DNA from 2 places in the Rhizobium sp. BK181 genome. Region 1 is predicted to be linked to the other one. Evidence: riboswitches for the same ligand, from Rfam matches in the RefSeq annotation. Region 1 holds a riboswitch; the other holds the start of a gene.
What was found. Region 1 has a riboswitch for FMN ahead of FHT77_RS21110 (DMT family transporter). Riboswitches for the same ligand answer to the same signal wherever they lie in the genome.
Positions count from the first base shown of each region.

Region 2: it holds a riboswitch for FMN, as region 1 does, so the genes downstream of both, FHT77_RS18970 (6,7-dimethyl-8-ribityllumazine synthase) here and FHT77_RS21110 (DMT family transporter) in region 1, are expected to answer to the same signal.

Region 1 is NZ_JACHZA010000010.1:132,114-136,321, forward strand. It holds gene FHT77_RS21105 (esterase-like activity of phytase family protein) at 1-508, opposite strand, end outside; gene FHT77_RS21110 (DMT family transporter) at 592-1,491, opposite strand; FMN riboswitch at 1,574-1,723, opposite strand; gene hupB (DNA-binding protein HupB) at 1,846-2,121, opposite strand; gene lon (endopeptidase La) at 2,329-4,208, opposite strand, start outside.
Region 2 is NZ_JACHZA010000008.1:81,142-85,349, forward strand. It holds gene FHT77_RS18950 (DUF1236 domain-containing protein) at 1-125, shown strand, start outside; gene FHT77_RS18955 (DUF1236 domain-containing protein) at 228-1,124, shown strand; gene FHT77_RS18960 (hypothetical protein) at 1,539-1,700, opposite strand; partial or broken gene dhaL (dihydroxyacetone kinase subunit DhaL) at 1,703-2,216, shown strand; FMN riboswitch at 2,358-2,504, shown strand; gene FHT77_RS18970 (6,7-dimethyl-8-ribityllumazine synthase) at 2,620-3,096, shown strand; gene FHT77_RS18975 (acylphosphatase) at 3,231-3,500, shown strand; gene FHT77_RS18980 (Rieske 2Fe-2S domain-containing protein) at 3,661-4,208, shown strand, end outside.

The sequences.
Region 1 (4,208 bases):
CGTTGATGTCTTCGTCGCGTTCGTTTTCGATCGCAATCGTGCCAAGCGTCTTGTCCTTGTTGAGCGCGATCGAATCCGGTTGTCCTCCGAGGTCGCAGGTGTTTTCGATCTTCTTGGTGGCAACGTCGACGATCGCCAGGCGGCCCGATGGCTTTGCCTTGCTCTCCGAGGTGTTGACGGCAACCAGCGCCTTGCCGGCGGCTGATGTCACGGATGTGGGCTCGCCGTCCATCATCAGCGCGCCCGCAGCCTTCGGCGACTTGGCGTCGGAAATGTCAACAAATCCAATCGCGCCGAGCGGGCTGTCGCTGTAGATCAGCGTCATGCCATCGTCGGTCGCCGTAATGATTTCAGCCGACGTGTTCGAGAGCTTGTCTTTTCCTTCGGGCAGGTTGGATGCCACCGGAAAGGTTGCGATGCGGTTGAAAACGGGCTCCGCGGCGGCCGGAAACGCGGCCGTCGTCAGAAGCGCCGCAACCAGCACTGTCTTGCGCGATAAAGTTGTCATGAAATCCCCCATGAATTCAAACAGAGCGGTTTTGCGGGATTGGCATGACACCGGAATGACACGGCTGTCTTATTCTGACAGTGCTAGGGGTTCGCCTGCTCCCTCTTCATTTCGTTCCGCATGATGAAGAGCGATGCCCCAAGGATCAGGAACGCGCCCACCCAGAGATATCCGGTCGGCGCGTAGCCGAAGACCAACCACCCGGCGAGAACGTTCAGCGGGAGCTTGAGATCGTCGAAAGGCTGGACATAGGCGGCATCGGCGGCGGTGTAGGCGAGCGTCAGGAAATATTGCGCCAGCACGGTCAGCAGACCCGCCACGGCAAAAAGCAGCAGCGTGGTACCGGTCGGAACACTGAAGCCCGCGGCCACCGCCAGTCCACCATTGATCGGCGTGAGAAGAGCCAATAGCCAGACCGTTATGGTTTCCGGCCGCTCGACACCCGTCAGGCTCTTGGTGATCAGTGACGACGCACCCCAGAGAAGTGCCGAGACGATCGGCAGGACCGCAGCCCAATTGAAGCTGTCCGACCACGGCTGCAGAATGATCATGGCGCCGATGAAGCCGACACTGGTCGCGGCCCATCTCGCAGCGCCGATGCGTTCGCCAAGGAAAATGCGCGCGCCCATGATGATGAAGAACGGGGAAGTCATCACCAAGGCGATCGCCTGCCAGATTGGTACCGACGCGAGACCGGCGACCCACGTGGTCACGCCAAAGGCGGCAAAGGCAACGCGAATGACGTGGCGCCAAGGGTAGCGCGTTCTCATTGCCCCGAGACCGGCGCGCCGGAGAAAGGGGAGCGAGAAGACCAACGCAAATGCGTATTGCCAGAAGGCAGCCGAGGCGGCGGGGAAAGCGAGCTTCATTGTCAGCCATTGCGTGACGACATTGAGGATTGAGAAGGCAATGCCTGCAGCAACCATCCAAGCAGCGCCGGCCATTGCTCGCGAAGCGGAAAACGTAGGAGAAGTCTGATTCATGTCTTTCTTTCCGAAACCAACACAAATCAGGACGCATGAGCGCAATACCGCAGCCAGGACGGATTCCGCCCTCGCCCGTTCCGCTCATTCTCTTTCATCCGGACTGTAACCGTCGGCTCCGGAATTGCACCGGATCTGCTGACCCTTTCGACATATTCGCCGAGAGGCGCTCGCGGGCTCGAGCAAAGCTCTTACCGCCGGTGGGGACTTTCACCCCGCCCTGAGAACGAGCGTTTCGTAAGGCATCCCCAGCGTGCCGACAAGGGCACCAAATGCAAAAAGGGTCCGGCCATGGCCGAACCCTCCGAAACTTGTGCCGCCGGTCTCGTTGCCCGGCCGCCAAGCAAATTCCTATCAGCCGTTGACGGCGTCCTTCAGGCCCTTGCCGGGCGTGAACTTCGGCACGTTGCGAGCCGGAATATCGACTTCTGCGCCCGTGGACGGGTTGCGGCCCTTCGTGGCAGCGCGATGGGAAACGGTGAAGCTACCGAAACCAGCGAGGCGAACGTCGCCCTTGCCCTTCAGTTCAGCCTGGACAACTTCGAAAACAGCGTCAACTGCGGAAGCAGCGTCAGTCTTCGAGAGTCCTGCCTTTTCAGCAACTGCGGACACGAGTTCATTCTTGTTCATGTTTCCACCCCTTTCTAAATGGTTCGAAACGACTCAAATCTATAAGCTAGGCGCAGAATAGAGTTCATCAGGCCCGCCGCACCCCAAAGACCCTGCAAATCAAGGAAATGCAAGAGTCCGCCGGTCAATTTCACAAAAAAAGGCTGGCGAAAACGCCAGCCTTTTCAGGGTTTTTAAGCAATTAGGCGCGAATGTGGCAAACATGGCTCAGTGAGCTATGGTCGCGCCTGTTTCATCGAGCCCTTCGACCGTCGCGATGACAGGCGTCTCCACCGTGCCATCCCACTCGATCGCCTCCGGTCTGCGGACCAGAGCATGCTTGATCACCTCGCCCATGCGGGACACGGGGATGATCTCCATGTTGTTCTTCACGTTGTCCGGAATCTCCGCCAAATCCTTGGCGTTCTCTTCCGGGATCAGCACCTTCTTGATGCCGCCGCGAAGCGCTGCAAGCAGCTTTTCCTTCAGACCGCCAATCGGCAGAACACGGCCGCGCAGGGTGATTTCACCCGTCATCGCCACGTTCTTGTCGACCGGAATACCGGTCATGATCGAGACGATCGCGGTTGCCATGGCAACGCCGGCCGACGGACCATCCTTCGGTGTCGCGCCTTCCGGCACGTGCACGTGGATGTCGCTCTTATCGAAGCGCGGCGGCTCGATGCCGAAATCGACAGCGCGCGAGCGGACATAGGATGCCGCCGCCGAGATCGATTCCTTCATGACTTCCTTCAGGTTGCCGGTCACGGTCATACGACCCTTGCCCGGCATCATGACGCCTTCGATCGTCAGCAGTTCGCCACCGACTTCCGTCCAGGCCAGCCCGGTAACGACACCGACCTGATCCTCGCGTTCGGCTTCGCCGTGGCGGAAGCGCGGAACGCCCAGGTAGTCGTCGATGTTTTCGGCCGTCACATGAACGGACTTCGTCTTGCCCTTGATGATCTCGGTGACCGCCTTGCGGGCGAGCTTCATCAATTCGCGCTCGAAGTTACGAACACCGGCTTCGCGGGTGTACTGCTGGCTGATCGCCATCAGGGCGTCGTCGCTGACCGAGAACTCGTTCGGCTGCAGTGCATGTTCCTTGATGGCCTTCGGCAGCAGGTGCCGCTTGGCGATTTCGCGCTTTTCGTCCTCGGTGTAGCCGGCGATACGGATGACTTCCATGCGGTCCATCAAAGGTGCCGGAATGTTCAGCGTGTTCGCCGTCGTGATGAACATCACGTCCGACAGATCGTATTCGACTTCCAGGTAGTGATCCATGAAGGTCGAGTTCTGAGCCGGATCCAGCACTTCGAGCAGAGCCGACGACGGATCGCCACGGAAGTCCTGGCCCATCTTGTCTATTTCGTCGAGCAGGAAGAGCGGATTGGACTTCTTCGCCTTCTTCATCGACTGGATGACCTTGCCGGGCATCGAGCCGATATAGGTGCGGCGGTGACCGCGGATTTCAGCTTCGTCACGAACGCCGCCGAGAGCCATGCGGACATACTCACGGCCGGTCGCCTTGGCGATCGACTGGGCGAGCGAGGTCTTGCCGACGCCCGGAGGGCCGACGAGGCACAGGATCGGACCCTTGATCTTGGTGGCACGAGCCTGGACAGCCAGATATTCGACGATGCGCTCCTTGACCTTGTCGAGACCGAAGTGATCGGCTTCGAGGATCTTTTCGGCGTTGTTGAGATCCGACTTGATCTTCGACTTCTTGCCCCACGGAATGCCGAGCAGCCAATCGAGATAGTTACGGACAACCGTCGCCTCAGCCGACATCGGGCTCATCTGCCGCAGCTTCTTCAGCTCGGCATCGGCCTTCTCGCGGGCTTCCTTCGACAGCTTGGTCTTGGAGATGCGCTCTTCCAGTTCGGCCATCTCGTCGCGGCCTTCCTCGCCGTCGCCGAGTTCCTTCTGGATCGCCTTCATCTGTTCGTTCAGGTAGTACTCGCGCTGGGTCTTCTCCATCTGGCGCTTGACGCGCGAGCGGATACGCTTCTCGACCTGAAGGACCGAGATCTCACCTTCCATGAAACCGAGCGCCTTTTCGAGGCGTGCCTTGACGCTGGTGGTTTCCAGCATCTCCTGCTTTTCGG
Region 2 (4,208 bases), on a different contig from region 1:
CCTTGCCGAAGACCGTTGTCGTTACTCCGGTTCCTGATCAACCGAAGTACGCATATGCGATCGTCAACGACGAGCGTGTGATCGTCGAACCTTCCTCCCGGAAGGTCATCCAGGTCATCCAGTGACCACGGGCGGCTGCAGCCGCCATTTTCCAGCACTGAGGGTACGCGTGACGCGCATGAGGATGCGCAGTGCATAGCGTTCCCCGATCTTTAGGAGATCAAATCGTGAAGAACAACAATCTCGCCATAATCATCGCAACGTTGTCGCTCAGCGTCTCGCCGTTTGCCACCCTGCCGGCCAAGGCCCAGCAGGATACGCAGACCCAGAGCCAATCAGGTACGGGCGCGCAGACAGGCACGAAGACCGACACGCAGCCCGGTTCCCAGTCGGGTTCGGAGTCGGGTACAAAGTCCGACCAGTCGCAGTCCGATTCAAGCACCTCGGGCACCGATTGTTCTTCGCCTGACGCCTCGGGCGCCTGCTCAAAGAAGAGTATGTCGTCCGAACAGAAAACAGGCTCAGGGTCGGAAACCCAGAAGAGCGCCAAGCAGCCGTCGAGCGACGGCTCGACCAGCGGAACCGCGTCGGGCAAGACATCGACTGAGACCAAGTCGAAGACTGGATCGCAGGACGCCACAGGCAGCACGACGACGCAGCAGAAGACCGAGTCCGACACCAGCGGCTCGGGGACCTCAGGCTCGAAGAGCAGCACGCAGTCCAAGTCGTCTGACGGAACCGACAAGAGCAACACTACCCAGAGCGGTGATGCCACCAAGCAGTCAAGCGACCAGAACTCGACGACGACCAACACCACCAACAACAACAGCACGACGAGCAACCAGACTACGAACAACAAGACGAACGTCAACGTGACTGTCGAGCAGCAGACGGAAATTCGCCAGGTCGTGAAGGAGGTTCATGTCCAGCCGGTAAGAGAGCCCGACTTCACGGTTTCGGTCGGCACCAGGATTCCAAAGAAGGTCCATCTTGAACCGCTGCCGCCGCGGGTTGTGAAGATCGTACCGGAGTATGAAGGCTACCGCTTCTTCCTCCTTGCGGATGGCCGGATCATCATTGTAGATCCCGATACTCTCGCGATCGTCTATATCCTCACGGCATAGCAGGCAGCTCCCGGCGGCGGCTTGGAGCGCCGCCGGGGCCGCTGGGCCTTTCCCATCATCGTCATTCTGCTGGGCCATGGCGGCCATCCTTTGCGGCCTTGTCCTGACATCAGGCAACACGATAACGACACGCGTCTGGATTCCAGCGAGCACGCCCCAGGCGAATGAGACCGGCTAGATATATCCGGCTTTGATAAACGACGCCGCTGACGTTGCGAGTAAGCGGCCCGAAAGAGACAATAGCCCTGTTCGAACCCGAAGCAGGTCCGTCCCCATTCGGATTGCCATTCACGCGACATATCCCCTGACTTCGTTCCCTATGCTCGCGACGACCTGTCTGCTTTCGTAGGGCTTGGCGAAATATCGACAGCCGGAAGGAAGCTTCGGGAGAGCAAGGCTGATCGGCAGACATGATCATGACTTTGACCCGAGGTCGCAGCGACTTTGCCAACGTGCCAGTGCCGATCCGTCCAGCCCCTGCTTGAAGTGGATGTCGGTGAGGATAGCTTCGATAAAGGGGGCGCGGGCAAGCACGGCAAGCGCGTCAGCCGCGTCCCGCGCTTCGCTGACAACCATTCGGGCGCGCCGACCACGGTATTGCGATGGAGCCCGGCTTTTCGGCCGCGGCTGCGACCGTCGCGGCCCTCGATCCCGCCACGACCGATGCGACCACTGTCTTCAACACCGCGGCGAAGTCGTTTCTGTCGGCCGTCGGCGCATCGACCGGCCCCCTCTATGCGACAGCCTTCATGCGCGCGGGGCGCCAGCGTGGTCCTGTCCGACGACGACATGGTCGATGCCATCGAGGCAATGGGACAGGGGATCCAGGACCGGGGCAAGGCTGAACCGGGCGACAAGACGATGATCGATGCCTGGCTGCCGGCAACAGCGGCAGCGAGATCCGCTCGCCTTCAAGGCAGCCCCCTTGTCCAATGTCTGAGCGCTGCGCTCGAGGCCGCAACGAGGGGCGCGGAAGCGACAAAAGACATGGTTGCCGCCAAGGGGCGCTCCTCGCGGCTTGGAGACCGGGTCATCGGCCACATGGATCCAGGTGCCGCCTCCGCCGTCGTCCTGATCGAGGCAATCAAGCGCACCTTCGAGGACCTGATCTCCGGGACAGGCCGGCGGCCGATTTCGCCAGAAACCGGCTGCCTCGCCCGTCAACGGGCAGTTTTGCGACAATGTCCGGCGGACGGGGACTTGCATCGCCAGTGGCAGCCGGACTAAGGTCGTTGCCGTTCTCAGGGCGGGGTGCAATTCCCCACCGGCGGTATCAGGCCCAGGCCTGGAGCCCGCGAGCGCTTCCGGTGTTGCCGGAAGGTCAGCAGATCCGGTGCGATGCCGGAGCCGACGGTACAGTCCGGATGGAAGAGAACATGGCAGCGCGTCTTTCGCAGCGAAAGAAGTGCGTCCTGTCTGTTCGCTCAAGGGATCAGGCCCTCCGGGGCTTTGTCGTCACAGCCGGGCCACCGGCATACCCTTGAAAGGCATTTCAATGCTTCAGACCGTGGTTTCAAAGCAAAAACGCATCGCAGTCGTCCGTGCCCGCTGGCATGCCAATATTGTCGACAAGGCGGTTCAATCCTTCGCCGACGAATGGACGGCCATCGGACGGTCCAGCTCCGACATCGAGGTCATCGATGTGCCGGGCGCCCTCGAAATTCCGCTCCATGCCCAGTCACTGATCGCCACCGGCCGATACGACGCCGTCGTTGCCTGCGCCTTCGTCGTTGACGGCGGGATCTATCGACACGATTTCGTTGCCGCAACCGTCCTTGACAGCATGATGCGCGTTCAGCTCGATACCGGCACTCCCGTCATCTCGGTGGTGCTGACCCCGCATCACTTCCAGGAAACAGAAGTCCATGTCGGCTTTTTCGAGCAGCATTTCGTGACGAAAGGAAAGGAAGCTGCCGCCGCCTGCGCCGCCATCCTCGACGCGAGGACGCGTCTGGGGGCCACCGTCATCTAAACCGCCGTCCGGGCCAGTCGACGGCCAGTTACGGCCGTCGTTTCCACGAAACAGCATTGTCCACAGACACGATATCGCGCTTTCACTGGCTCGATTAGACGCTATGCTGTGATCAAACACAGCGCGAGACGTTCATGGCAGAACAAACACAGGCTCAACCGAAGGAACGAATAACAATCCTCGGAGACCTCGAGGCCCCCTCCTTCGTCCCCTGGATCAGGCGTCACGCTGAAAAACTCGGCCTGTCGCAATCCATATCCCACAGCAGTGCCGATCGGATCGAACTCGATGTTGCCGGCCCCGAAGAGTTGATCGACATGATGGAAATGGGATGCTCGCTCGGCCCCATCGATGTCTGGGTGGAAACCATCGTTCGAACGCCGGTTGGCAAGGATCCAAACTAGCCCGGGAACGCCGCCTCGATTTTCCAGTGCACGTTATTTGATCAGCGTTGCCAATGCGAAAAGATTATGCAAACGTGCTTTCCGCCCGTTGCAAGTCGTGAAATGACCAGCCACACTTGAAGTACGACAAGACATTGATAATATAAAGAAAGTTCAAACCATGCCAGCCGAAATGACGGGCTTCTGGGCGCCAGTTGCGCTATCAGGGGATCTACCGCCAGCAACGGTCATCCCCGCACGCACAACAGCCGGCTCGATCGCTCTCTGGAGGTCACAGTCGGGTCGCGTCGCGGCCTCGGCTGACCGGTGTCCCCATCGTGGCATGCGCCTGTCGCATGGCTTTGTCCGCGGCGAGGCCTTGTCCTGCATTTATCACGGCTGGAGCTACTCACAGGCAGGAAATTGTCTTCGCATTCCAGCCCATCCCGGCCTCTCGCCGCCGGAGACAATCCGCGTCGCAACCCAAAAGGTCGAGGAGGCAGACGGCCTGCTCTGGGTGGCTGTCGGAGACCCCGCCCATCAACCGCCCGCACTCGCCGGCCTTGTTCCGCTGCGGTCGCTGACGGTGGAAGCAGACATTGGCGCCATCGAGCGCGCCGCCGGCGCGACCCTGGACGCGCGCGGCGTGCTGGAAACCGTGGAGAATTCGCAGGCAGTCCGCCTGCTGCTCGTCGAATTGCAACCGCACCGCACGCTCGTTCATGTTCT